Regions from separate parts of the Variovorax sp. GW821-FHT06D12 genome, predicted to be linked through region 3. Evidence: predicted binding sites of a transcription regulator. Region 3 holds the regulator's gene; each other region holds the start of a gene.
The links. The regulator LexA, encoded in region 3, represses DNA repair genes until DNA is damaged. The targets are predictions, from matches to a motif close to ACTGTATNNNNATACAGT.

Region 1: a site for LexA is predicted at 6,153-6,170, ahead of AC07SQ_RS27170 (PA0069 family radical SAM protein). Genes of this name have one in related genera too.
Region 2: a site for LexA is predicted at 4,476-4,493, ahead of recA (recombinase RecA). Genes of this name have one in related genera too.
Region 4: a site for LexA is predicted at 5,292-5,309, ahead of AC07SQ_RS15100 (ATP-dependent helicase). Genes of this name have one in related genera too.

What each region holds. Positions count from the first base shown of each region.
Region 1 covers NZ_JBWKRI010000010.1:60,716-67,701, reverse strand. Annotated here, with positions in the region: gene AC07SQ_RS27210 (Rieske 2Fe-2S domain-containing protein) at 1-1,236, shown strand, start outside; gene AC07SQ_RS27205 (phosphoribosyltransferase) at 1,320-1,952, shown strand; gene AC07SQ_RS27200 (DOPA 4,5-dioxygenase family protein) at 1,949-2,296, opposite strand; gene AC07SQ_RS27195 (DUF4166 domain-containing protein) at 2,304-2,921, opposite strand; gene AC07SQ_RS27190 (SRPBCC family protein) at 2,918-3,958, opposite strand; gene AC07SQ_RS27185 (SAM-dependent methyltransferase) at 3,989-4,921, opposite strand; gene AC07SQ_RS27180 (thiol-disulfide oxidoreductase DCC family protein) at 4,971-5,402, opposite strand; gene AC07SQ_RS27175 (GbsR/MarR family transcriptional regulator) at 5,472-6,074, opposite strand; gene AC07SQ_RS27170 (PA0069 family radical SAM protein) at 6,209-6,986, shown strand, end outside.
Region 2 covers NZ_JBWKRI010000006.1:298,167-305,152, forward strand. Annotated here, with positions in the region: gene AC07SQ_RS20360 (HEAT repeat domain-containing protein) at 1-614, opposite strand, end outside; gene AC07SQ_RS20365 (sensor histidine kinase) at 611-2,053, opposite strand; gene AC07SQ_RS20370 (hypothetical protein) at 2,196-3,161, shown strand; gene AC07SQ_RS20375 (response regulator transcription factor) at 3,188-3,862, opposite strand; gene AC07SQ_RS20380 (MarR family winged helix-turn-helix transcriptional regulator) at 3,925-4,410, opposite strand; gene recA (recombinase RecA) at 4,557-5,666, shown strand; gene recX (recombination regulator RecX) at 5,727-6,200, shown strand; gene AC07SQ_RS20395 (SRPBCC family protein) at 6,169-6,612, shown strand; gene yiaA (inner membrane protein YiaA) at 6,625-6,986, opposite strand, start outside.
Region 3 covers NZ_JBWKRI010000001.1:82,991-89,976, reverse strand. Annotated here, with positions in the region: gene AC07SQ_RS00435 (asparaginase) at 1-662, opposite strand, end outside; gene lexA (transcriptional repressor LexA) at 736-1,419, shown strand; gene AC07SQ_RS00425 (hypothetical protein) at 1,561-1,944, shown strand; gene AC07SQ_RS00420 (D-2-hydroxyacid dehydrogenase family protein) at 2,103-3,110, shown strand; gene AC07SQ_RS00415 (MFS transporter) at 3,115-4,275, shown strand; gene AC07SQ_RS00410 (3-hydroxyacyl-CoA dehydrogenase) at 4,409-5,929, shown strand; gene AC07SQ_RS00405 (oxepin-CoA hydrolase, alternative type) at 5,956-6,735, shown strand; gene AC07SQ_RS00400 (Crp/Fnr family transcriptional regulator) at 6,796-6,986, shown strand, end outside.
Region 4 covers NZ_JBWKRI010000004.1:297,192-304,177, forward strand. Annotated here, with positions in the region: gene AC07SQ_RS15075 (peptide ABC transporter ATP-binding protein) at 1-834, shown strand, start outside; gene AC07SQ_RS15080 (ABC transporter substrate-binding protein) at 882-2,513, shown strand; gene AC07SQ_RS15085 (5'-methylthioadenosine/adenosylhomocysteine nucleosidase) at 2,550-3,290, shown strand; gene AC07SQ_RS15090 (YoaK family protein) at 3,300-4,052, opposite strand; gene corA (magnesium/cobalt transporter CorA) at 4,110-5,096, opposite strand; gene AC07SQ_RS15100 (ATP-dependent helicase) at 5,322-6,986, shown strand, end outside.

The DNA.
Region 1 (6,986 bases), on a different contig from region 3:
AGCGAGTTTGACGACAAGGCCGTGAAGCCGCTGCGCATCCTCGGCGAGGACCTCGTGCTCTACAAGGACCTGAGCGGCAACTACGGCCTCGTCGACCGCCGCTGCCCGCACCGCAACGCCGACATGTCGTACGGCTACGTGGAGAAGTGCGGCCTGCGCTGCAGCTACCACGGCTGGCAGTACGACACCAGTGGCCAGTGCATCCACCAGCCGTTTGAAGAAACGCTGGACCCCGATGCGCGCATGCGCAAGAACACGAAGATCAAGGCCTATCCCGTGCAGGAAAAGGCCGGCCTGCTGTGGGCCTACATGGGCCCGCAACCCGCGCCGCTGCTGCCCGACTGGGAACTCTTCAACTGCAAGAACGGCTTTGCGCAGGCCGTGTTCGCCGAGATCCCCTGCAACTGGTTCCAGTGCCAGGAGAACTCCATCGACCCCGTGCACTTCGAGTGGACGCACAACAACTGGACCACGCGCCTGCAGGGTGATGAAGGCCCCTACGTGCCCACGCACCTGAAGCTCGCCTTCGAGGAGTTCGAGCACGGCTTCGTCTACAAGCGCCTGCGCGGCGGCGAGCGCGAAGACAACGTGATGTGGACCACCGGCCGCGTCACGCTGTGGCCCAACGGCTTCTTCCTGGGCCACCACTTCGAATGGCGCGTGCCCATCGACGACCACCACACGCTGAGCGTGCTGTGGGTGCTCAGCCGCGTGCCGACCGAACAGGAACCGTATGTGCAGGAACGCATTCCCTCGTGGTATGGCCCCATCAAGGACCCGGCCACGGGTCGCTGGATCACCAGCCATGTCGCCAACCAGGACTTCGTCGTGTGGGTGGGGCAGGGCACCGTGACCGACCGCACGCGCGAGAAGCTGGGCCAGAGCGACAAGGGCATCGTGATGATGCGCCGGCGCTTCTTCGAAGAACTCGAGTCGATGCAGTCCGACCCGGCGCACGAGCCCAAGGGCCTGATCCGCGACCCCGAAAGGAACCGCGACGTGTGCCTGCCCTCGGCCTGCCGCGACGAGATGCTGCACGGCCTGCCGCGCGAGGAGCTGGCGGCGCATCCGCTGCTGGGGCCGTACCTGAAGGACTTCTTCGGGCAGGCCGGGCAGCCCGACGACGTGCGCGCGGCGTACGAGCAGGCCATCGGGCAGAAGGTCGAAGGGGCGCAGTTCTTCAAGGTGCACGGCGGCACATCGGACGCCGAGGTGGAAACGCAAGAGGCTGCGTAACGCACGCCGCGATCCGGGTCTTTGCGCCGGGGCTCGCCTCGACGCGAACGGCGTGTGAACATCCCGTGTCGGGAGCACACGCCGTGAAGTTTCGTGATCGCGCACAGGCCGGCCGCCAGCTCGCTGCGTTGCTGCAGCGGCGCGGCGGTTTTGCGGACGCCGTGGTGCTGGCGCTGCCGCGCGGCGGCGTGCCGGTGGCCTTCGAGGTGGCCCGCGCGCTGCGGCTGCCGCTCGACGTGCTGGTGGTGCGCAAGCTGGGCCTGCCCGAACAACCCGAGTACGCCTTCGGCGCGCTCGCGGGCGACGGCGTGCCCGAGATCGACGAACACCTGGTGCGCACGCTGGACCTGCGGCCTTCGGAGATCGATGCCGTGGTCCGTGCTGAACTTGCCGAGTTGGCGCGCCGCACGCAGGTCTATCGCGGCGATCGCCCGGCATGCGAGGTGCAAGGCCGCACGGTGCTCGTCATCGATGACGGACTTGCCACCGGTGCCACCATGCGCGCTGCGGTTCGCGGACTGCGGCGGCAGAGCGCCGGCAGCGTCATCGCCGCCGTGCCCGTGGCGTCGCCCGAGGCCTGCGAGGCCTTGCAGCGCGAAGCCGACGATGTGCTGTGCGTGCGCTGCCCCACGGTGTTCCGGGCGGTTGGCGCCTGGTATGAAGACTTCTCGCAGACGACAGATGAAGAAGTCTGCGCGCTGCTGGCGCAGGCCTAGCGCCTGAACATCCGCAGATCGAGCGCGCTCTCTTCGCCCAACCACATCGCATGGGCTGTGTGGTCCGCGAAGTCGTCGCCGGTCACGCCGTGCACGAAGATGTCCAGGCCGTTGCGGTTGGCATCGAGCCAGCCGATGACTTCGTCGAACTCGGCGGCGTCGAAGGCGAGCTGGCAGCTCCAGTGCGGGTGCGGACCGACGAGGCGTTCGTGCACCCGGCCCACCACCACCATCAGCTCGCGGCCGGCGCGCTCGCTGAGCTCGCGCGCCTGCGCCAGCGTGGCGGGGGCGAAGTAGATGTGGGCGTGGTACTGGGCGTAGAGGTTTTCAGGGCGGCGCGGCATGGTGGGCTCATTGTGAACCGAGGCGGAAGCGTCCGCTGTAGCGAAACACATCGCCGAACCAGCGGTGGCGCAGCAGCATCTTCATCGTGAAGTGGTCGGGGTCGGACGGATCGGGCCGCTCCTCGACGTAGGCAGTGCCGAGAAAGAGGCCCAGCGGCAGCGGAATGCGCAGCCCCGCGAGGCGCCAGATGTAGCCCCGGTCGCGGAACACGAGCGCGCCGTCTTCCGCGCTCACCGCCAGGCGCATGCCGATGCCGAAGCGCACGTATTCGATCACCTCGCTGCCTTGCGCCGCGTCGTGTTCCATGTGCGAGCGGAAATGGAAAGGCGGCCTGCCCGGGAAGTGGAAGACGCGGTCCCAGTAGAGGTGGGCGTTGTCGGGGTGGCAGCGGTAGTGCACCTCGATCGGCACGTGGGTACCCTGGTGCGGAACCAGTGCGCCGAACAGCCGGCCGAAGGGCATCAGCAGCGCGGCCCACGGGGCGTGCCAGACCTCGCGCATCGTGCCGCGCACGCACACGTAATCGTCGGAGAACGGCGCCATCGTGTAGTGGCGGCGGATCACGTCGCCGAGCTGGTGCCACGCAGGGCCGAGCGCCTGCTGGAAGACGGGGGGCGCGCTCATCCCGCCACCGCCTGGGTGGCTTCGCTGCGCGCCTTGTAGAAGCGCAGGATGTTCTCGGAAGCGTCGCCAAGAAGGAACTGCATGACCGGGTCCGCATACCAGTTGAAGCGCGTGCTCAGCCGCCACGACACCGCGACGCGCAACTCGGTGCCGCCGTCGCGCGGGGTCAGGGTGTAGGTGGCGTCGCGCAGGTCGAAATACTGGCCGCCGATCATCACGTGGTCGTCGAGCGCGCCGGCGGGGAAGGAATCGGGCGTAAAGCGAAAGCGCCACTTCAGCAGGCGATCGGGCTGCCACTCGGTGACGACCTCTTCGAAATGCACGCTCTTCTGCCACTGCACCTGGCGCACGCGGCCCTCGGGCGTGTCGACGGTCACGCCCGACACCGGCATCGGCACGCCGACGCGGTAGGCCCACGCGTCGCCGACTTCGCTGGGGCGGATGTCGCGCGCGGCGTTGAGCTCGTGCCACACGCGCTCGGCCGGCGCCGCGATGAAGAGCGTGCGCGAGGTGTTCGAGAACTGGTCAGGGTTGGGCCATTGCGGCTCGATGCCCCCGAGCAGCAGCGGCACCAGGGCAAAGCTGTAGAGCGCGGGCTTCGGCCAGTTGGTGATGCGGCACACGATGCCCATGGCCAGCCCGCCGACGCTGCCCATCACCGCGAACAGCGGCACGATGAAGGCGGCGCAGATGATGCCCTCGATGAAGACCATCAGCGTGCCGCCGACGAACAGCGCGGTGGCCACCCACGGCGCCCAGAGGTAGTAGCCCCAGCTGCGCCGCTCGATGCGCTCGGCCAGGTACACCGTGACCGCGCCGCATGCCGCGGGCGCGAAGTAGACGAAGGAGCCCAGCATGGCCGAGAAGGGTTCGCCGGGGCCGCCGCTGAAGACGAGGCGCAGCACGAGCGCCAGCGCCGCGCCGGCGAACATGGGCCAGAACCAGCCGAAGGGCATGCCGCGCACGGGCTTGGGGGCCGGCACGTCGTCGTTGGCCGGCAGGTCGGCGAGTTTGCTTTCTTCGGGCTCGGTGCGCATGGAAATCTCTTCTCCTCTTTTTGTGATGTCTCAGCTGGCGCTGCGCCGGGCCGTCACCATGGCGTAGTCGAAGTCGCGCCAGAACATGCCCAGCGCGAGCGCGCAGTAGCTGGCGACGATGTGCTTGCGGCGCCAGGGGCTGAGCTTGCCGCGCGCCTTCCAGAGTTCGGCCAGCGTGAAGCGGGTGGCCAGCACGGGGATGTGCAGCGCGCTCGGTGCCACGCGCCAGCGCAGCGAGGTGAACGCGATGTCCTCGAAGCCGTGTGCGCGCAGCGCGGCCGTGAAGTCCTCGCGCTGGGCCAGCGTGGGCACGGCCCAGCTGTCGGCCCACAGGCGGTGCAGCCAGCCCGCGAGCCGGCCCGGACGGCGGCGCAGCAGGAAGCCGTCGACCACCACCAGCCGCGCGCCGGGCTTGAGCAGCCGCGCCGCCTCGCGCACGAAGTCGGCCTTGGCGGTGCCCTCGGCATAACAGGCGCTTTCGAGCGCCCAGGCACCGTCGGCCTGGGCGGCGGGCAGGCCGGTGCGCGTGTAGTCGGCCTCGACGTGCGCGACGCGGTCGGCCACGCCGGCCCGGGCGTCGAGGCGCGCGGCGATGCCGTTCTGCACCGGCACGTTGGTCACCGTGACCGCATGCAGCGCGGGGTCGTCGCCGACCAGCGTGCGCGAGGTGGCGCCGGCGCCGCAGCCGAGGTCGAGCACGCAGCGCGGTCCGGTGGTGGCCGTGTCGAGCCGCAGTGCGCGCCCGACGGTGCGGTTCATCTCGATCAGCATGCCCTCGCGCCGCAGCGGGTTCAGGCCCAGGCGCCAGAAGCCGAAGTGCATGTTGTAGCTGGGGCTCCAGGCGCGGTAGTCGTCGGCGACCTCGGTGAAGTAGTCCTGCGTGTCCTCGCGGCTCACGCGGCCTTCGACGGCAGGCCGCGCGGTGCCGGGCAGGCGGAAGTCGGGCTGGAAGACGTCGGGCATCGAAAACTCCTTCGGACGTGGGCGGATGGGGTGTGACAGCGTGGGTTTTTTAGAGCTTGCAGTGGTCGTCAGCGCAGGTGGCCGGCGCGATCGCGCCATGCCCCGCGAGCCGCAGGACCAGCCAGCGCGGCAGCCGGTAGCGGTTGCGCGCCAGCACCGCGTAGGCGCGATCGGCCAGCCGGCCGACCACCGGCAGGTCGAGCACCGCGCCGCCGGCCGGCAGGCCCACCGCTGCGCGGCAGGCGCGGATGGCGTCGACGCCCACGCGCAGCCGGCCTGCGGCATCGACCGCGTGCAGCGAACGCATCAGCGCCTCGCGCGGTGCCGGGCCGCTCGCGAAACCGATGGGCGAGCAGTCGACCAGGCGCAGCCGCTTCGCGGCGTCGCGCGCTTGCATGGCGCCCATTTCGGCCGTGCACAGCGGGCAGGTGGCGTCGAAATAGACGGTGAGCGGGTAGGTGGCGGGGGCGAAGCGGGTCATGGTGCTTTTGGTTCTCGATATTTCAGTCAAAACAGAAATAAGAAGGCAAAAAAAAGGACGCGGCCTTTCTCAGATCATGGGCAGGCTGGCGTGGTGCGCGTCGGGGTCGTCGCCCTTGCCGGCGCCAGGAGGGGCGGGGGGCGGCGCGCTGTCGCCGCGCACGAACTTCTGCACGCTGGCGCCGAGCGTGAGCACCTTGTCGAGCGTGCCGGGCGACAGCCGCAGCATCTCGTCGGCCCAGGTGGCGAGCTTGGTCATGAGGTCCATGGTGGAGCGGATGCGGTCCTGCGCGTCGGGCGGCTCCTTCTGGAAATCGGGGCTGGAAACGATCTCGCGCAGCACGCGGATGGTGGGGTCGAACTCGCGCTCCTTGCGCTCGCGCACCACGGTACGAAACAGCTCCCACACGTCGACGCTGGTCTCGAAGTAGTCGCGCCGGTCGCCCAGCGTGTGGGTGACGCGCACGAGGTTCCAGGCCTGCAGTTCCTTCAGGCTGTTGCTGACGTTGGAGCGGGCCACGCCCAGCGTTTCCGACAGCTCTTCGGCGTGCATCGGCTTGCCGTGCGCGAAGAGCAGGGCGTGGATCTGCGAGACCGTGCGGTTCACGCCCCACATGGAGCCCATCTCGCCCCAGTGCAGGACGAACTTGCGTTGAATGTCGGTGAGTTCCATGGCGTCGAGTTTAGGAATTCCTGAATTTCTGTCAAGACAGAAATAAAAAACTGTGCATGTCTGGATCAAAAGTGAAATACTGTATGAATAAACAGTTATTCGACTTGTTTCCTGTTTCCTTCCAAGGACTCGCCATGCCCGCCGCCCAGGTTCCCATCCACATCATCAAGGGCCGAGGCGCGGCCACGCGGCTCGCGCACCGGTTCTCCAAGGACGAACGCGACGCCTTCGACGACGGCTGGGGCACGCTGGAAGACGGCGAAGCCGAGGCCGCCGGGCTGCTGCCGCTGGCCACCGAGGTGCGCTTCGAGGACGTGAAGTCGGTGCTCAGCAGCAACGAGTCGCCCGACATCCCCTTCGACCGTTCGCTCAACCCGTACCGCGGCTGCGAGCACGGCTGCATCTACTGCTTTGCGCGGCCCACGCACAGCTACCTGAACCTCTCGCCCGGCCTCGACTTCGAGACCAAGCTCATCGCCAAGCGCAACCTCGTCGAGGTGCTGCGCGCCGAACTCGGGCGCAAGGGCTACCGCCCCAGCAACCTCGCCATCGGTACCGCCACCGACTGCTATCAGCCCATCGAGCGCGAGCTGCGGCTCACGCGCGGCGTGATCGAGCTGCTGAGCGAGGTGCGACATCCGTTCGCGCTGGTCACCAAGTCGAGCGCGGTCGAGCGCGACCTCGACCTGATCGCGCCCATGGCCGCCGACCGGCTCGCGGCCGTGTACGTCACCGTGACCACGCTCGACGGCGAGCTGGCGCGCAAGCTCGAGCCGCGCGCTGCCGCGCCGCACCGGCGGCTGCGCACCATCCGCACCCTGGCCGAGGCCGGCGTGCCGGTGGGCGTGAGCGTGGCGCCGCAGATTCCGTTCATCACCGAAGACATGGAGCAGGTGCTCGAAGCCGCCTGGG
Region 2 (6,986 bases), on a different contig from region 3:
GCGATCTCCTGCACCGCGACCAGGATGCCGCCCAGCACGGCCGGATCGGTCTCGGTGTCGAGCGCCTGGCGCAAGGGCTCGAGCGCCTTGGGCGCAGCGCTGCGGCGGTTGAACACGATCTGCATCAGCGCGCTCGCGGCCCATCGGCGGTTCGTGGCGACGGCATCGTGCGTGAGCAGCGGCACGACCTTGGCGATGTCGGTCGTGCCGCCGAGCCAGCCGATCACCCACAGCCCCTTGCAGCGCAGCTCGTCGTGCGGCGACGCGAGCGCGGCGCGCGCGAGGGCCGCGGTCTCTTTCAGGCGACGGCCCTTGCGGTACTTGAAGCCGCCGAGCAGCTGCAGCACCGTGGCCTGCATGGCTGGATCGGTCTCCCGCTCGAACTGCGCGAGCAGGTGGTCTTCGGCTTCGTCGCCGCGCTCGCCGAACTTGCGGCAGAGCCAGTCGTAGAGCTCGCTGTCCATGCCGGTGTCGTGCAGCAGCGTGTAGTGGAAGGCGAGCGCCTCGGCTGAATCCTGTTCCAGCAGATCGGCGCCGAAGTCGAACATGTCCGACACGTCGGTGTCGAGGCGGATTTCCAGGAAGCGTTGGCGCAGCGTGTCGAGCGGATTCATTCCGACGGAGCCTCCTCGAAGCGCACGGTGAAAAGCGCGCCCGGCGGATGCTTGCCGGGGTGCGCGTCTTCGAGCTTGACCCGTGCGCGGTGCTGGTTGGCGATCTCTCGCACGATCGGCAGGCCCAGCCCGGAGCCGTCGGCCTCGTTGCCGAGCACGCGGTAGAAGGGCTCGAACACCAGCTCGCGGTCGGCCTCGGCGATGCCGGGGCCGTTGTCTTCCACCTGCACCAGCTGCACGTGGCCGAAGGGGTCGGCCAGCACGCGCGCCGTGACCACGCCGGGGCGTTCGGGCGTCGAGGGCGTGTAGTTGAGCGCGTTGTCGACCAGGTTGCGCACCAGCTCCTTGAGCAGCGTCGGGTTGCCGTCGACCATCACGCCGGGCGCGCCGGCCTGGACGCCGTCGTAACCGAGGTCGATGCGCTTTTCGATGGCGCGCGGCACGGCCTCGCGCACCACCTCGATGGTCAGCCGCGCGAGGTCGCAGGGCTGGCAGTGCGTCATGGCGCTGGTGCCCTCGGCGCGTGCCAGCGACAGCAACTGGTTCACGGTGTGCGTGGCGCGCACGCTGGCGCGGCCGATCTGCTTGAGCGACTGCTTGAGCTCGTCGGCGTTGGCGCCTTCGCGCTGCGCCAGGTCGGCCTGCATGCGCAGGCCCGCCAGCGGCGTCTTGAGCTGGTGGGCGGCATCGGCCAGGAAGCGCTTCTGCGTGAAGATGGAGTCGTTGAGTTTGTCGAGCAGCTCGTTCACCGACGACACCAGCGGCACCACTTCGAGCGGCACCGAGGACTCGTCGAGCGGGCTCAGGTCGCCGGGACGGCGCTCGCGGATGCGCGCCTCGACCACCGACAGCGGCTTGATGCCGCGCACCAGCGCCAGCCAGATCAGCAGCACCGCCAGCGGCAGGATCGCGAACTGCGGCAGCAGCACGCCCTTGATGATCTCGGTGGCGAGCACCGCCTGCTTCTCGCGCGTCTCGGCCAGTTGCAGCAGCGAGGGCGGCACGTCCTCGCTGCCGCTGGGAATCCACAGCGAGGCCACGCGCACCGGCCGGCCGTGCACGGTGCTGTTGTGCAGCAGGACCACGTTGGTGCCGGGCGGGTCGTCCACGTTGGGCTGCGGCAGGTCGCGCTCGCCGTGCAGCAGCGTGCCGTGGCCGTCGAGCAGCTGGTAGTAGATGTGGCCGGCGTCGTCGGCGCGCAGGATCTCGCGCGCCGATTGCGACAGCACGAAGTGCGTCTGCCCCTGCTTCACCGTGACCAGCTCGGCCAGCACCTTCACGTTGTGCTCCAGCGCGCGGTCGAAGGGCGCGTTGGCGATGCCCTGCGCCACCAGCCAGGTCACGCCGATGCTCACCGGCACGAGCAGCAGCAGCGGCGTGAGCATCCAGTCGAGGATCTCGCCGAACAGGGAGCGCTGGGCGCGCTGGAAGAGCTTCAAGGGAGTTCCTGGCAAGGCGAAAGAACGCGGGCGAGCGTGAACTAGTACTGCGATTCGCAGGTGTGACGTTTCATTGACAAGGTGTGACTGGTTGTAGCCTTGACGTGCAGTTTCTGCAATTCAAAAACATCAGGGAGAAATCATGAAGCAAAAGACCGTGGGCGGCTGCCCCAAGCCGCTCTGGATGGCCGCGACCGTGTTGGCCGCCAGCGTGGGTGTCACCGCATGCGGCGGTGGAGGTGGCGGAGGCGGTGGTGGCATGCCGATGCTGCCGATCGCACCGGTTCCGGCGCCCGCCCCCGCGCCCTCCCCGGCCCCCGCGCCTGCGCCCGCACCGGCCGAGAACCGTGCCGCTGTGCCGGGCTCCGAGCCGTCGCCCTCGCTGAGCGCGCCGCAGCCCGGCTCCACCGCCGCGGTGGGCAACGACAGCGAAGGCATCTACGCGGGCGTGCGAGGCATTGCCTTCGTCGGCACCAACGGTTCGTTGGCAGGCAGCTTCCTCGGGGGCACGATGTGGGGTTCGCTGAAGGTCACGGGGCTCGACTGGTCGTTCAACCCGGACACCGAGTTGTATGTTCCGCCCAACGCATATCCGGTGACGGGCTCGGGCACCTTCACGCCGAAGAAGTCGGTGGATGGCACCTACGCCTACGACAACCGCAGGCCGTCCGATGTCGGCCCGCTGGCCTACACGATCGAGAACGCGCTGGCGGTGTCGCAGGCCAGCATGACCGGCACGTGGTCCAACACCGACAGCAGCCCGAGCCTGGGCGTGACGGTGCAGGTCGATGGCCAGGGCGTGTTCACTGGCAGCACGAGCGGCGTGCAGATCGGCCAGTGCACGCTCTCGGGTACTGTCGCCCTGGCGCAGCCCGGCTCGGCCAAGAACATGTACAGCCTCACGCTGAAGGCCGTGAATGCCGCCACGGCCAGCACCAACGACTGCAAGCTCACCCCCGCCGCCACCGGCAGCTATGCCGGGCCGGCCATCATCGGGCTGGTGCCGGCGGGCGTGTACGACAGCAACGGCTACTTCCGCAGCCTCATGTTCCTGATCCGTTCGAACACCGGCGCCACGCTGCTCGTCAATCTGCGCAAGCAGCCCTGACGGCATTTCGCGCGGGCGGGGCACGCTCAACCGGGAATCTTCTCGAGGCAGTAGCCCAGCCCGCGCACCGTCGCGATGCGCACCGGTCCCTTCTCGATCTTCTTGCGCAGGCGGTGGATGTAGACCTCGATGGCGTTGATGCTCACCTCTTCGCCCCACTCGCACAGCCGGTCCACCAGCTGGTCCTTGCTGACCAGCCGGCCGGCGCGCTGCAGCAGCACCTCGAGCAGGCCGAGTTCGCGCGCCGACAGCTCGATCATCTTGCCGTCGATGGTCGCCACGCGGCCGGCCTGGTCATAGACCAGCGGGCCGTGGCGGATCGCGTTGCTGGTGGCGCCCATGCCGCGCCGCGTGAGGGCGCGCACGCGCGCCTCGAGCTCCTGCAGGCTGAAGGGCTTGGCCATGTAGTCGTCGGCGCCGTGGTCCAGGCCCTTGACGCGCTCTTCCACGCTGTCGGCCGCCGTGAGCACCAGCACCGGCAGCTGCGAGCCGCGCGCGCGCAGGCGCTTGAGGATCTCGATGCCGTGCAGGCTGGGCAGCCCGAGGTCGAGGATCAGCAGGTCGAACTCGCTGTGGGTCATGAGCGCGGTGTCGGCCTGCGAGCCGTTGGCCACGTGATCGACCGCCGCGCCCGAGGTGCGCAGGCTGCGCAGCAGGGCATCGGCCAGCACCTGGTCGTCTTCGGCAATCAGTATTCGCATGAGCCACCTCCGGCGGATTCAGGCGCCATGCCGGCGCAGTTCACATTTGTCTCAACGCGAGTCTAGCCCGCTGTATAGGCTTCGAGTCCGATGGTTACCACGGTGGCGATCTCGTCGCCCACGCTGGCGCGGAACTCGCGCTCGGTCTGCGTCACGGCGCGGCGGAAGGCGTCCAGCCAGGCCAGCCCGTCGGCCGTGAAGAGCACGCGCCGCGCGCGCGCGTCGAGCGGGTCGGGCCCGCGCGTGACCAGCCCCCAGGCCTCGCACTGGTCGACCAGCGTGCCCATGGCCTGCTTGGTCATGCCGGCGCGCTCGGCCAGCTCGGTCAGGCGCGAGCCCTCGCGCGCCAGGTGCCGCGTGATGTGGATGTGCGCCGCGCTCACCTGCGCGCGCGCCGCGAGGTTCGACAGCGCCAGCGGCACGTCGATGTCGTGCGCCATGAGCGCCAGCACGCGCTCGTCGAAGCGGCGCATCGCGTGGCCCAGCAGGCGGCCCAGGTGGGTCTGGCGCCAGGCGTCGGGATCGGTGGGAAAGGCGGGGTCGGCCATGGCTTCAGATGGTAAGGCAAACTGACTTTAAAGTGGGTTTGCGAAACGCCATGAGCCCCTACACTACTGTTCAAGCATCCAGCCTGTGGTTAAAAGCAGATGGATGAATCCCGACACAAACCGTTGATATTCAAGGAGATTTCCACATGGACGCAGTCGTCAAGGGCGCAAGCATCTCGGTCGCCAACAGTGAAAAGGCCAAGGCCCTGCAGGCCGCGCTGGCCCAGATCGAAAAGCAGTTCGGCAAGGGCACGATCATGCGGCTGGGCGAAGGCGAGGCGCTGGAAGACATCCAGGTGGTCTCCACCGGCTCGCTGGGCCTGGACATCGCCCTGGGCGTCGGCGGCCTGCCCCGTGGCCGCGTCGTTGAAATCTACGGCCCGGAATCCTCGGGCAAGACCACGCTCACGCTGCAGGTGATCGCCTCCATGCAGAAGCAGGCCGGCACCTGCGCCTTCGTCGACGCCGAGCACGCGCTCGACGTGCAGTACGCCCAGAAGCTCGGCGTGAACCTGTCGGACCTGCTGATCAGCCAGCCCGACACCGGCGAACAAGCGCTCGAAATCGTCGACTCGCTGGTGCGCTCGGGCGCCGTCGACCTGATCGTGGTCGACTCGGTCGCCGCGCTCACGCCCAAGGCCGAAATCGAAGGCGAAATGGGCGACTCGCTGCCGGGTCTCCAGGCCCGCCTGATGAGCCAGGCGCTGCGCAAGCTCACGGCCACGATCAAGAAGACCAACTGCATGGTCATCTTCATCAACCAGATCCGCATGAAGATCGGCGTGATGTTCGGCTCGCCCGAAACCACCACCGGCGGCAATGCGCTGAAGTTCTACGCCTCGGTGCGCCTAGACATCCGCCGCATCGGCACCATCAAGAAGGGCGACGAGGCCATCGGCAACGAAACCAAGGTGAAGGTGGTGAAGAACAAGGTGTCGCCCCCGTTCAAGACGGCCGAGTTCGACATCCTGTTCGGCGAAGGCATCAGCCGCGAGGGCGAGATCATCGACATGGGCGTGAACGCCAAGATCATCGACAAGTCGGGCGCCTGGTACGCCTACAACGGCGAGAAGATCGGCCAGGGCCGCGACAACGCCCGCGAGTTCCTGCGCGAGAACCCCGACCTGTCGCGCGAGATCGAGAACAAGGTGCGCGAGTCGCTGGGCATTCCGCTGCTCGCGGCCGACGCCGGCAGCGAACCCGAGAAGGCCGAGAAGCCCGCCAAGGCCTCGAAGGCCGACAAGGCGGCGGAGTAAGTTCGAGATAGGCGGCCTTCGCGCAGTGCGTGGGCCGCGTGAGCGACCCAGCATCCCCGAATGGCCTTCAGCGCCCCCTCCCTCAAAGGCCGCGCACTGCGCCTCCTGAGCCAGCGCGAGCATTCGCGCGCGGAGCTGGAGCGCAAGCTGGCCAGGCACGAGGAAGAGCCCGGCACGCTGGCGAAAGCGCTCGACGAACTGGCCGCCAAGGACTTCATCAGCGAGCCGCGCGTCGTGGCCTCGGTGCTGCACCAGCGCGCGGCCCGCTCGGGTGCCTTGCGCGTGAAACAGGAACTGCAGGCCAAGGGCATCGCGCCCGAAGCCATCGCCGAAGCGGTGGCCGGCTTGCAGGAGACCGAAGTCGAGCGCGCCACGGCCCTGTGGCGCCGCCGCTTCGACGCGCCACCCGCCGATGCGAAGGAGCGCGCGAAACAGATGCGATTCCTGATGGCGCGCGGTTTCTCGGGCGCCGTCGTGTCCAAGGTGCTCAGGAGCGACTTCGATGACCCAAGCGACGACCCCAACGGCGAATGAAGGCGACGCGGCCCTGTCCCGCGTCATCACGCAGCGCGTGCAGTGCGAATGGCGCGACGCCTATGCGCTCGCGTCCGACCCGAAGCGATTGCCCGACTGGGCCAGTGGCCTCGCCAAGAGCGCGCTGGTGCCGCACGGCGACCACTGGATCGTGCGCACGCCCGAAAGCGGCGAGGCCCGCATGCGCTTTGCGGCGCCCAACGACCTGGGCGTGCTCGACCACTGGGTGGCGCCCGAAGGCGTGCCCGAGGTCTACCTGCCGTTTCGCGTGATCGGCGTGGCGCCCGGCGTGTGCGAGCTGCAGTTCACGCTGCTGCGCCAGCCGCACATGGACGATGCGGCCTTTGCACGCGACGCCGGATGGATCGCGTGCGACCTGCAGGCCCTGCGCCGCCTGCTCGAGGCGGGCTGAGCCCGGCCCGGCTTACTCGGTGGCCGTGACGTCGTCGGCCAGCGGGTTCTCGGCCTTGTACGCGGCGATGTCGCGCACGTTCTTCTGCACCGCCACTGCGCCGAACAGGCTCAGCAGGAAGGCCATGGCGTAGAAGCCCTTCTCGCTCGCCGCCAGTGAGGCGTTGAACAGGCCCACGGCCAAGAGGCCCACCGACAGCAGCAGCGAGACCCAGCACAGGCCGAAGTAGATGCCGGTGACCGAGATGCCCTCGAGCCGGTCGCGCACCGTCTTTTGCAGCGACACGGCCGAGAACAGGCCGTACATGAGGATGGTGAAGTAGTAGCCCTTCTCGTTGAGCTGCATCGCGGCATTCCACAGCCCGAGCAGGTACA
Region 3 (6,986 bases):
CGGGGCCACGGCTTCGATACCGACTCCAGCCGCGCCGCATCGAACGGCGCCCCATGCGGCCACGCACGAACGCGCCGCACTTCGCCCTCTTCCACATAGCCGACCGGCCCCGCGTCGCCCGACGCGAAGGCATCGAGGCGGTAGGTGTGCACCTTCTGCACATCGAGGCCGCTGTGGATCGTGCCCGCGCACACCACCGTCACACCGTGCGCGTCCGGCGTCGCAGCCACAGCGAGCGCGTCGCGCACGTTCTGCGGACCGTCGGGCGACAGGGCCGTGGCCGGACGCATCGCGCAGGTCAGCACCACCGGCTTGGCCGGCGCGAGCACAGCGTGCAGGAAGAAGGCGGTCTCTTCCAGCGTGTCGGTGCCGTGCGTGACCACGATGCCGGCCACATCAGGCTGCGCCAGCCAGTGTGCGCAGCGCGCGGCCAGCTCGCGCCAGGTGTCCGCGTCCATGTCCTTGCTGTCGAGCTGCGCGACCTGCTCAGCCACCAGCGTCACGCCGGCCGGCGCCTCGATGCCGCCCAGCAGATCCGCCACCCCCACCTGCCCGGCGGTGTAGCCGATGTTGTCGCCGCTGCTGGCGGCCTTGCCGGCAATGGTGCCGCCGGTGCCCAGCACGACCACGCGGCGCGTCTCGGACGAAGAGGAATGAGTCATGGCTTGTCAACTTTTGAAAACTGGTTAAAAATACAGGTACTGGATATCTAGCCAGTGCCGCAAGGAAACCACTATGCAGTTCGCAGTGAAGCTTACCGCCCGCCAGCAGCAGATCCTGGACCTGATCCAGGGCGCCATCGCACGCACCGGTGCGCCGCCCACGCGCGCCGAAATCGCCAACGAGCTGGGCTTCAAGTCGGCCAACGCCGCCGAGGAGCACCTGCAGGCCCTGGCCCGCAAGGGCGTGATCGAACTCGTCAGCGGCACCTCGCGCGGCATCCGCCTCAAGGGCGATGCGCTGCGCTCGCTCCACGAAACGCGGCACCGCGAAGGCAACCAGTTCTCGCTTTCGCTGCCCGGCATGGCCCAGCTCGCGCTGCCGCTCATCGGCCGCGTCGCGGCAGGTTCGCCCATCCTCGCGCAAGAGCACGTCGACCAGACCTACTACGTCGAGAACACGCTGTTCCAGCGCCAGCCGGACTACCTGCTCAAGGTGCGCGGCATGTCGATGCGCGACGCCGGCATCATGGACGGCGACCTGCTCGCCGTGCAGGCCACGAAGGAAGCGCGCAACGGCCAGATCGTGGTGGCACGCCTGGGCGAAGAAGTCACCGTGAAGCGCCTGAAGCGCAACAAGCAGGTGATCGAGCTGCACGCCGAGAACCCCGACTACCCGACCATCATCGTCCAGCCCGGCGAGCCCTTCGAAATCGAAGGCCTCGCGGTCGGCCTCATCCGCAACACGATGCTGATGTAGGCCCCGGGCCTGCTGCCCACAAGCAGCACCTCATCCGGCCGCGACAGGTGGCGGGCGTATGGCGCGAAGTCGCCATCACCCTGTCGTGGCCGATTCAAGAAATCCTGCCTGTGTTCAACCTCATACTTTTTTGGAGTTCACATGGGAATCGCCCTCCTCGCCATCGCCGACCTCTGGTCGCCCCTGCAATCGCTGGCCACCCGCTGGATGCCGGCCCGCCGCCCGTCGCATGGTGAGAGCGGCGACGCTGCCGCCGGTCTGCGCTACGTGGCCATCCGCCCCGCCTGCACGGCGCGCCCCGCTGGCGGCTCCGCGCCTGCCAGCTCGCCATCCGCCGCCGCCGCGCCTGCACGCCCGCTGCGTGTGGTCCGCGTGGTCGACCGCCAAGGCACGCAGCCTGGCTGCGCCAACCGAGTCGTGATTTCCGGCCGCATGGCCGACGTGTGCGCCGAACTCGACCGGCTCGCCGCGCTGGAAGCTGCGGAAACCGGGAGCGGCACGCCCCGCCCCAGCCACCTGCACTGAGAAGGTGCAAACGAACCCGCTGTGCCTGCGCGCCCCGCACGCGCACGGCGGATTCACCCCCAACGGTCTGAAACAGGCCTCCCGGGCGCCATTTGGCACGGGGTATCCAAACGTTCACACGTGCGACGTGCCGATGCTGCGAGGCACAATGGCATGCCATGAACATTGTGATCCTCGACGACTACCAGGACGCCGTGCGCAAGCTGCAGTGCGCTGCCAAGCTGGACGCTTACGCCGCCAAGGTCTACACCAACACGGTCAAGGGCATCGGCCAACTGTCGGTTCGCCTCAAGGATGCGGACGTCATCGTGCTCATCCGCGAGCGCAGTCAGATCTCCCGCCAGCTGATCGAGAAGCTGCCCAAGCTCAAGCTGATTTCCCAGACCGGTCGCGTCGGCGGCCACATCGACGTCACGGCCTGCACCGAACGCGGTGTGGCGGTGGCCGAAGGCTCGGGCTCGCCGCAGGCGCCCGCCGAACTCACCTGGGCGCTGATCATGGCGGCCATGCGCCGCCTGCCGCAGTACATCAGCAACCTCAAGCACGGGGCCTGGCAGCAGTCGGGCCTCAAGTCGGCATCGATGCCGCCGAATTTCGGCGTGGGCTCGGTGCTCAAGGGCAAGACGCTGTGCATCTGGGGCTATGGCCGCATCGGCCAGTTGGTGGCGCGCTACGGGCAGGCCTTCGGCATGCAGGTCGTGATCTGGGGCCGCGAGGCCAGCTGCGCCAAGGCGCGCTCCGACGGCTTCCAGGTGGCACAGAACCGCCACGAATTCTTTGCCGCCGCCGACGTGCTGTCGGTGCACCTGCGGCTCAACGAGGACACCCAGGGCCTCGTCAAGCTCGAAGACCTTTCGCGCATGAAGCCGACGGCGCTGTTCGTCAACACCTCGCGCGCCGAGCTGGTCGAAGCCGATGCCCTCTTGGCCGCCCTCAACCGCGGCCGCCCCGGGCTGGCGGCCATCGACGTGTTCGAGAGCGAACCGCCGTTGCAGGGCCATGCGCTGCTGCGCCTCGAGAACTGCATCTGTACGCCGCACATCGGCTACGTCGAGCAGGAAAGCTACGAAAGCTACTTCGGCCAGGCGTTCGACAACGTCGTGAGCTTCATCAAGGGCAACCCCACGAACATCGTGAACCCCGGCGCGCTGCAGGTCCGGCGGTGAACCCATGAGCCGGCCCGCGCCGCAGCGAGGCGCGCTCTGGGCGCTGCTGGCCGGCAATTTCGTGATCGGCACGGGCGTGATGGTCGTGCCGGGCACCCTCAATGAGATCAGCGCCTCGCTGGCGGTCCAAGTCGCCACCGCGGGCCAGTTGATCAGCGCAGCAGCCGTCGTGATGTGCCTGGGCGCCCCGCTGCTGGCCGCCGCGGTCGCCGGCTGGGACCGCCGCAAGCTGCTCGCCCTCACCCTGCTCTGGTACGCCGCGTGGCACGTGGTTGCGGCGCTCGTGCCCAGCTTCGGCGCGCTGCTGCCGGTGCGCATGCTGACGGTGATCGCGCCCGCCATCTTCACGCCCCAAGCCGCGGCCTGCGCCGGCATGCTGGTGCCGCCCGAGCAGCGCGGGCGCGCCGTCACCTTCGTCTTTCTCGGCTGGTCGGTGGCCTCGGTGCTGGGCCTGCCGATCGGCGCGCTGATCGGCGGCCACCTGGGCTGGCGCATGGCCTTCATGGCCATCGCAGCGCTCAGTGTCGTGAGCGCCGCCTCGGTCTGGCTCACGCTGCCCAGCGGCATCCGGCCCGCCGCGCTCACGGCCGCCGCCTGGTCGCGCGTGCTGCGCAGCCCGGTGCTGATGGGCATCGTGTCGGTCACGGCGCTGCAGGGCGTCGGCCAGTTCGTGCTGTTCAGCTATTTCGGCCCGCTGCTCAAGCAGGGCTTCGGCGCCGATGCCAACACGCTGAGCCTGATGTGGGCGCTGTTCGGCGCCTTCGGCCTGCTGGGCAACATGGTGGTGAGCCGCTACATCGACCGCGTCGGCGCCGGGCGCATGGTGCTGCTGACGACCGGGCTGATCGCGCTGAGCCTGCTGCTGTGGCCGCTGGCCAGCACGCTGGCGTGGCTCGCGGTGGTGCTCGTGCCCTGGGGTCTGGGCTGCTTTGCCACCAACTCCTCGCAGCAGGCGCGCCTCGTGGGGCTGGCGCCCGCCCTGGCGCCGGGCTCGGTGGCGCTCAACAGCTCGGGCATCTACATCGGCCAGGCCCTGGGCGCGGCGCTGGGCGGCTGGCTGCTGGCGAACGACGCCACCGAGTGGATGAGCCGGGTCGGTTTTGCACTGATGCTGCTGGCCATGGGCCTGAGCATCGCCATCGACCGCAGCCGCCGCCCGGCCTGATTCCGATGCCCCGCGTAACACCCGGGGCGCGGGTCTCCCGCGAGATTGCAAAATCGGAGCTTTCGTCCGCGTCGCGCACCCGCGCCGGCGCGGCCGCCCCGGACACCCACCAACCCATGAGAACCTTGATCCCATGACAGTGAACTACCCCCGAATCGGCGTGATCGGCGCCGGCGCCATGGGGCGCGGCATCGCGCAGATCGCCGCCCAGGCCGGCAGCGAAGTGCTGCTGCTCGACAGCTTTGCAGGCGCCGCCGAGCGCGGCCGCGAAGCCCTCGCTGCCCAATGGAACAAGCTGCACGAGAAGGGCAAGATCGACGCCCTCACGCGCGACGCCTATGTGGCGCGCGTGAAGGCGGTCGACGGCATGCAGGCGCTCGCCGGCTGCGACCTCGTGGTCGAGGCCGTGGTCGAGAACCTCGAGGTCAAGCGCACGCTGTTTCGCGAGCTCGAGGACGTGGTCGCGCCCACCGCCACGCTGGTCACCAACACCTCGTCGCTGTCGGTCACGGCCATCGCGGCCGGCCTGCAGCACCCCGCGCGCTTTGCGGGCTTTCACTTCTTCAACCCCGTGCCGCTGATGAAGGTGGTCGAGGTGGTGGCGGGCTTCAAGACCTCGCCCGAGGTCTGCCAGCAGCTGGCCGGCTATGCCACGCAGATGGGCCACAGCGCCGTGCAGGCGCAGGACACGCCCGGCTTCATCGTCAACCACGCGGGCCGCGGCTACGGCACCGAGGCGCTGCGCATCGTGGGCGAAGGCGTGACCGACTTCGCCACCATCGACCGCATCCTGAAGGACCAGGCCGGCTTTCGCCTCGGCCCATTCGAGCTGCTCGACCTCACGGCGCTCGACGTGTCGCACCCGGTGATGGAATCGATCTACCACCAGTACTTCGAAGAGCCGCGCTTTCGCCCGAGCGTGATCACCGCGCAGCGCCTGGCCGCCGGCGCGCTGGGCCGCAAGACCGGCGAAGGCTTCTACCGCTACGACAACGGCGTGATGCAGCAGACGCCCGAAGCGCCCGCACCCGTGGTCGAGGGCACGCCCGCGGTCTGGGTGTCGCCACGTGCCGCGCGCCGTGCCGAGCTGCTGCGCCTGGTGAACACGCTGGGCGCGCAGATCGACAGCGGCAGCGCTCCCGCACCGCAGTCGATCATCCTGGTCGCACCGCTGGGCTTCGACGTGACGACGGTCGCGGCGGTCGAGCGGCTGGACGCCACGCGCACCGTCGGCATCGACATGCTGGTCGACGACGCCGCCACCAAGCGCCGCGTGCTCGCCACCAACCCGGCCACGCGCCGCGACGTGCGCGACGCCGCGCACGCCCTCTTCGCGCGCGACGGCAAGGCCGTGAGCGTCATCCGCGACAGCGGCGGCTTCGTCACGCAGCGCGTGATCGGCGCCATCGTCAACATCGCCGCCGACATGTGCCAGCAGCGCGTGTGCACGCCGGCCGACCTCGAGACCGCCGTGCAATTGGGCCTGGGCTATCCGCGCGGCCCGCTCGCCATGGGCAACCTGTACGGGCCGACCAACATGCTCGAGGTGCTGTTCAACCTGCAGACCGTGTATGGCGATCCGCGCTATCGCCCGAGCCCGTGGCTGCGCCGCCGCGGCGCGCTGGGCCTGAGCCTGCTGCACGAAGAAGAATAAATAACGAACGAACAGGCACACACGCCATGACCGCCGAACTCAAGAGCACCAGCGAAGGCAGCACCATGGTGCTGACCATCGTCAACCCGACCCAGCGCAATGCACTGGGCCCCGAGATCTATGCCGCCGGCATCGAGGCGCTGAACGGCGCCGAGAGCAGCGACGAGATCCGCAGCGTCGTCATCGTGGGCGAAGGCGCGTGGTTCTGCGCCGGCGGCTCGCTGCAGCGGCTGCTGGCCAACCGCCAGCTCGACCGCTCGGTGCAGGCCGAGAGCATCGAGGGCCTGCACAACTGGATCGACTCGATCCGCACCTTCCCCAAGCCGGTCATCGCGGCCGTCGAGGGTGCGGCGGCCGGCGCCGGCTTCTCGCTCGCGCTGGCCTGCGACTTCGTCGTGGCCGCGCGCGACGCCGTGTTCGCGGCCTCGTACAGCAACGTGGCGCTGTCGCCCGACGGCGGCCTCAGCTGGCACCTCGGGCAGGCACTGCCGCGCCAGCTGGCGAGCGAATGGCTGATGAACGGCGAGCGCATCGAGGCCGCGCGCCTGCATGCCTTCGGCCTCGTCAACGAGCTCACCGACAGCGGACAGGCGCTGGCCGGCGCGCTGGCCCTGGCCACCCGCCTGAACGCGCGCGCACCGAACTCGCTGGCCAGCATCAAGGAGCTGCTGAGCGACGCGCGCGGCGCCACACTGGCGTCGCAGCTATCGCAGGAGCGCGATCATTTCGTGCGCAACCTGCACCACGCGAACGCGGGCATCGGCATCGCCGCGTTCCTCGACAAGACACCGCCACGCTACGAGTGACGCCTGACGGCGTCGCTCCCGAGACACCCCACAGCTTTTCAGTCGCCGAGAGGACAGACCATGGACGACCCCATTCTTACCATCGAAGAACGTGAAGCGATCAACAGTGGTCGCTGGTTTTCTTCCCTATCTCCATCGCTACGGCACGACATCCTCCGATGCGCCTTTGTCAAACGCTACAAGGACGGCGACCTGCTCGCCGCGCGCGGCGACCCGCCCGAGCACTGGATCGCCTGTGCCAAGGGGGCGTT
Region 4 (6,986 bases), on a different contig from region 3:
CGCATGGTCGCGCTGATCGAGAAGCCCACGGCCGGGCAGCTGACGCTGATCGGCGCCGATGCGGTGAGCCCGCCGCATGAACGCAAGCGCGAGCTGCGCCAGGCGGTGCAGCTGGTGTTCCAGAACCCGTATGGCTCGCTCAACCCGCGCAAGAAGATTTCGGCGGTGCTCGAAGACCCGCTGGCCATCAACACCACGCTGAGCAAGCCGGAGCGCGCCGAGCGCGCGCGCGAGATGCTGGCCCGCGTCGGCCTGCGCCCCGAGTACGCCAACCGCTACCCGCACATGTTCTCGGGCGGCCAGCGCCAGCGCATCGCCATCGCGCGCGCGCTCATGCTGTCGCCGCGCCTGCTGGTGGCCGACGAGCCGGTGTCGGCGCTCGACGTGTCGATCCAGGCCCAGGTGCTGAACCTGCTGGCCGACCTGCAGGCCGAGCTGGGCCTGGCCTACCTCTTCATCTCGCACGACCTGGGCGTGGTGCGCCACATCGCGCACGACGTGCTCGTGATGTACCTGGGCCACGCGGTGGAGCAGGGCCCCAAGTCGCGCATCTTCGCGCGGCCGCTGCATCCCTACACGCAGGCGCTGCTGGCCTCGACGCCGGGCCTGAGCAGCCAGCGCATCGTGCTCAAGGGCGAGCTGCCGTCGCCGCTGGACCCGCCTTCGGGCTGCGTCTTCAGCACGCGCTGCCCGCACGTGCAGCCGCGCTGCCGCGAAGAGCGCCCCGCGCTGCGCGCGCTCGACGAACGGCTGGTGGCCTGCCACTACGCCGAGCAGTTTCTCGATGGCGCGCCCGCCGTGCGCGCCGATGGTCCCGTGCTCGCCGCGTCCTGAAGAAGAGTGGAGTGGCGATTTTTTCAACCCTGTCTCGAGGAGTCCCCATGAAGACCCAGTCCTCCGTTTCGCGCCGCTCACAAAAGCTGGCGCTCCTGGCACCGGCAGCGCTCACGGCCCTTACCCTGGCCTGCGGCGCCGTGTCAGCCAAGACGTTGGTGTACTGCTCCGAAGGAAGCCCGGAAAACTTCTATCCGGGCATGAACACCACCGGCACGTCCTTCGACGTGACCACGCAGGTCTACAACACCATCGTCGAGTTCGAGCGCGGCGGCACCAAGGTGATGCCGGGCCTGGCTGAAAAATGGGACATCTCGGCCGACGGCACCGTGTACACCTTCCACCTGCGCAAGGGCGTGAAGTGGCACACCACGAGCAAGAGCTTCAAGCCCACGCGCGACTTCAACGCCGACGACTTCATCTTCATGCTCGAGCGCCAGTGGAAGGAGAGCGATCCCTTCTTCAAGGTCACGAGCCAGAACCACTCCTACTTCAACGACATGGGCATGCCCAAGCTGCTGAAGTCGGTGGACCGCATCGACGACCACACGGTGAAGATCACGCTCAACCAGGCCGAGGCGCCGTTCCTGGCCAACCTGGCGATGCAGTACGCGGGCATCCAGTCGAAGGAGTACGCCATCGCGATGCTGAAGGCCGGCACGCCCGAGAAGGTCGACCAGGACCCGGTCGGCACCGGGCCGTTCTACCTCGTGCAGTACCAGAAGGACGCGATCATCCGCTTCAAGGCCTTCCCGCAGTACTGGGGCGGCAAGGCCAAGATCGACGACCTCGTGTTCGCAATCACGCCCGATGCCTCGGTGCGCTGGGCCAAGCTGCAAAAGGGCGAGTGCCACGTCATGCCGTACCCGAACCCGGCCGACCTCGACGCGATCCGCAAGGACCCGAACGTGCAGGTGCTGGAGCAGCCGGGCCTGAACGTGGGCTACCTCTCGTACAACACGACGAAGAAGCCCTTCGACGACGTGCGCGTGCGCAAGGCCATCAACATGGCGATCAACAAGAAGGCCATCATCGACGGCGTGTACCTCACGACCGGCGTGGCCGCGAAGAACCCGATTCCGCCCACGCTGTGGTCCTACAACGATGCCGTCAAGGACGACCCGTACGACCCCGAAGCCGCCAAGAAGCTGCTGGCGCAGGCCGGCTTCCCCGATGGCTTCAGCACCGACCTGTGGGCCATGCCGGTGCAGCGCCCGTACAACCCGAACGCCAAGCGCATCGCCGAGCTGATGCAGGCCGACCTGGCCAAGATCAACGTCAAGGCCGAGATCAAGAGCTTCGAGTGGGGCGAGTACCGCAAGCGCCTGCAGGCCGGCGAGCACCAGATGGGCATGCTGGGCTGGACCGGCGACAACGGCGACCCGGACAACTTCATGTACACCCTGCTGGGCTGCGCCTCGGCCAAGTCGGCCAGTGGCAGCAACATCTCGAAGTTCTGCTACCAGCCCTACGAAGACCTCGTGGTGAAGGCCAAGAGCGCGACCAAGCAGTCGGAGCGCGACGCGCTCTACAAGAAGGCGCAGGTCATCTTCAAGGAGCAGGCGCCGTGGTTCACCATCGCGCACGCGGTGCAGCTGAAGCCGGTGCGCAAGGAGGTGGTCGACTTCAAATTGAGTCCGTTCGGCCGCCACACCTTCTACGGCGTGGACATCAAGTAAGCCGTGGTCGCTGCGCCCATCGCCATCGTCGCGGCCATGCACGAGGAGCTCAGTGCGCTCCTCGCGCGCATGCCCGACGAGCAGCGCGTGCACATGGCCGGCCGCGACTTCTGGGTCGGCCACCTGCAGGGTCAGCCCGTGGTCGCGGTGCTGTCGCGCATCGGCAAGGTCGCGGCGGCGGTCACGGCCACGGTGCTGCTCGAGCGCTTCGGCGTGCGGGCGATCGTGTTCACGGGCGTGGCGGGCGGGCTGGCGCCGGGCGTGAACGTCGGCGACGTGGTCGTGGCGACCGAGCTGCTGCAGCACGACATGGACGCCTCGCCGATCTTTCCGAAGTACGAGGTGCCGCTGATGGGGCGTTCGCGCTTCGCGGCCGATGCGGCCATCGGCGATGCGCTGGCGGCGGTGGCCGAAGGCACGCTGCGCGATCCGGTGGGCCTGGTGGGGCAGAAGGCGGTCGATGAGTTCCATCTGCGTTCACCGAAGGTGCATCGCGGCCTGCTGATCAGCGGCGACCGTTTCGTGTCGACCACCGCGGAGTGTGGGGCCCTGCAGCGTTCGCTGCCCGACGCACTCGCGGTCGAGATGGAAGGCGCTGCGATGGCGCAGGCCTGCCACGACTACGGCGTGCCCTTCGCGGCGCTGCGGACCATCTCGGACCGCGCCGACGATGCCGCGCACGGCGACTTCACGCGCTTCGTGGCCGAGGTGGCGAGCCGCTACAGCCTGGCGCTCGTCGACGCCTGGCTCGCCTCCCTGCCGCGCGACGCGGCCTGAAGAACCCGCCTACGGCGCGAGCCGGCGCAGCTGCGGCAGGTCGCGCAGCAGCGGCGGGATCGACAGCGCCAGCAGCAGCGCGGCCAGCGGCACGACGCAGATGAAGCCCACGTGCTTGAAGCCCAGCGCACCCACGGCGCCGCCGAGCACGAACATCGCGACCAGCCCGCCGCAGCGGCGAAGCCGGCTGCGATCGTGGCGCACCGGCAGCGGCGTGGACGGCGCGCGCCGGTTCCAGTAGAGCATCTTGCCCAGCTCGATCCCCACGTCGGTGATGTTGCCGGTCATGTGGGTGGTGCGCGTGCTGCCGCCCGAGGTCTTCGATGCCACGGCGTTCTGCAGGCCCATGATGAACGACAGCAGCAGCACCGTGAGCGGCACCGCGAACGGCGTGGCCCAGGTCAGCGTGATCGCGCCGGCGAGCCCGAACGGGAACATCAGCGCGGCCTCCAGCAGCAGCGGCAGCGCATACACGCCATGCAGCCGGTGCTGGCGCGCCCAGTTCACCAGCACCGCGCAGACCGCGGCGCCGCTCACGAACGCCAGGATCGCGCCCAGCGCGTTCAGCAGCAGCGTGAGGTTGCCCAGCACCATGCCGTCCGCCAGCTGCGAGGCGAAGCCGGTCATGTGCGAGGTGTACATGTGCAGCACGAGGAAGCCGCCCGCATTGATGGCGCCGGCGTTGAAGGCCAGCAGCAGCCCGAGCGCGGTGTTCGTCGACGGCGCGCGGTGGCGGTTGGTGAGGAAACGAAGTCTGCGCACGGGGCTCTCCAGGGGCAGCTGCCTGCCGACAGCCACTCTAGCACCCAGTGTGAAGAACTACTTGAGCCAGCCGCGCCGGCGGAAGTACCACATCGGCACCAGCGCGCTCGCGGCCATCAGCGCGATGGCGTAGGGGTAGCCCATGGCCCAGTCGAGCTCGGGCATGAACTTGAAGTTCATGCCGTAGATGCTCGCGATCAGCGTGGGCGGCAGCAGCGCGACGCTGGCCACCGAGAAGATCTTGATGGTCTTGTTCTGGTTGATGTTGATGAAACCGACGGTCGCATCCATCAGGAAGTTGATCTTGTCGAAGAGGAAGGCCGTGTGGTTGTCCAGTGATTCGATGTCGCGCAGGATCTGCCGCGCCTCTTCGAACTGCTCGGCGTTGAGCATCTTGCTGCGCATCATGAAGCTCACGGCGCGGCGCGTGTCCATCACGTTGCGGCGGATGCGGCCGTTCAAGTCTTCCTGCCGTGCGATGGCGCCGAGCACCTCGCCGGCCAGCTCGTCGCTGACGTTGCCCGACAGCACTTTCTTGCCCGCCACTTCGAGCTCGTCGTAGATGTTCTCCAGCGTGTCGGCCGAGTACTCGGCGTCGGCGTCGAAGAGCTTGAGCATCACTTCCTTGGCGTCTTCGATCAGCCCCGGCGCGCGGCGTGCGCGCATGCGCAGCAAGCGGAACACGGGCACGTCTTCGTCGTGGATCGAGAACAGCACGCCGCGGCTGCGCAGGTCGGTGTTGTGCTGGTTGAGGATGAAGGCGACGCGCACCGTGCGCGGGTCTTCGTCGTCGTCGATCAAGAAGTCGGAGCGGATGTGCAGCTCGCCGTTGTCTTCCTCGTAGAAGCGGGCCGATTCCTCGATGTCCTCGTCCATCGCGTCTTCGGGAATCGAGAGGCCGTAGTACTGCTTGATCCAGCGCTTTTCCTCGAGCGTGGGCGACTCGAGGTCGACCCAGATCGGCTGGAACTTGGAGAGCTCTTCGAGCGACTCGATCTCTTCCTGGACGAGGCGGCCGTTGGCGAGCGTAAAGATGTTGAGCATGGGCTCACTCCCGGGGGTGACTGAACGATGGGCGAGGGCGGGGCGCTTTCAATTCCCGCGGACCCGGCGTCAGTACATCACGCGCAGCGTCGCCAGGGAGTTGAAAGCTGCCGAGACGGGGCGGTTTCCAAGGGGAGTCTCCGGTTGCAGCGAGGCGCGATTATGTCACCGGCCACAGGGCGACAAGGCACTCGAACTGGACGGACATACAGTAAAGTCGTGCCCATGCAGACCCCTGCGTCCCCCGTTCTTTCCACCCCGCCGAAGACGCAAGCCGAGCGCCTGGCCGCGGCGCTTGCCACGCTCAACGACGACCAGCGCGCGGCGGTCGAGCACGGCGTGGGCGCGGCGGTCGGCGCCGACCACCGGCCGCTGCTCGTGATCGCCGGTGCCGGCTCGGGCAAGACCAGCACGCTGGCGCACCGCGTGGCGCACCTGATCGCGGACGGGGTCGATCCGCAGCGCCTGCTGCTGCTCACCTTCTCGCGCCGCGCCGCGCAGGAAATGGAGCGCCGCGCGGGCCAGGTGCTGGCGCGCGTGCTGGGCCTGAAGTCGGAGCGCCCGCCCGCGCTGCCGTGGGCCGGCACCTTCCACGGCATCGGCGCACGGCTGCTGCGCGAGTACGCCGCGCAGATCGGGCTGGACGAGAACTTCACCATCCACGACCGCGGCGACGCCGAAGACCTGATGGGGCTGGTGCGGCACGAGCTGGGCCTGTCGTCCACGGTCAATCGTTTCCCGCGCAAGGGCACCTGCCTGTCGATCTACTCGCGCTGCGTGAACACGCGCGCGCCGCTGGCCACCGTGCTGAAGGACAGCTTTCCCTGGTGCGCCGAGTGGGAGGCGCAGCTCAAGGCGCTCTTCGGCGCCTACGTCGAAGCCAAGCAGCAGCAGAACGTGCTCGACTACGACGACCTCTTGCTCTACTGGGCCGAGATGGTCGCCGAGCCCGCGCTGGCCGCGCACGTCGGCGCACGCTTCGACCACGTGCTGGTCGACGAGTACCAGGACACCAACCTGCTGCAGGCCGAGATCCTGCGCGCGATGAAGCCCGACGGGCGCGGCGTGACGGTGGTGGGCGACGACGCGCAGTCGATCTACTCGTTCCGCGGCGCCACGGTGCGCAACATCCTCGACTTTCCTTCGCAGTTCAGCCAACAGGCGCGCATCGTCACGCTGGAGCGCAACTACCGCTCGACGCAGCCGATCCTCGACGTGTCGAACCGCGTCATCGCGCAGGCCGCCGAGCGGCACGCCAAGACGCTGTGGACCGACAAGCCCTCGGCCGGCAAGCCGGTGCTGGTGCTCGTGCCCGACGAGGCCGGGCAGGCGCGCTGGGTGGCCGACAAGATCCTGGCGCACCGCGAGGGCGGGCTGGCGCTGAAGTCGCAGGCGGTGCTGTTTCGCACCTCGTCGCACAGCGCGGCGCTCGAACTGGAGCTGGCGCGGCGCAACATCCCGTTCGTGAAGTTCGGCGGGCTCAAGTTCCTCGAGGCCTCGCATGTGAAGGACCTGCTCGCCGTGCTGCGTTTCGCGCAGAACCCGCGCGGGCGCATGGCGGGCTTCCGGGTCACGCAGCTCATCCCCGGCGTGGGCCCGGCCACCGGCACGCGCCTGCTCGACGCGATGGACCAGGCGGCCGACCCGGCCGCGGCCGTGCGCGACTTCGTACCGCCGTCGGCCGCGCGTGAACAGTGGGCCGACTTCGCCCAGGCCTACGCCGCCTTGCGCGCGCCGTCGCTGCAGTGGCCGGCCGACGTGGAGGTGGCGATGCAGTGGTACCAGCCGCACCTGGAGCGGCTGTACGAAGACACCTCGGGCGTGCGGCGTGCCGACGTCGAACAGCTGGCGCGGCTGGCGGCCGGCTATGGCTCGCGCGAGCGCTTTCTC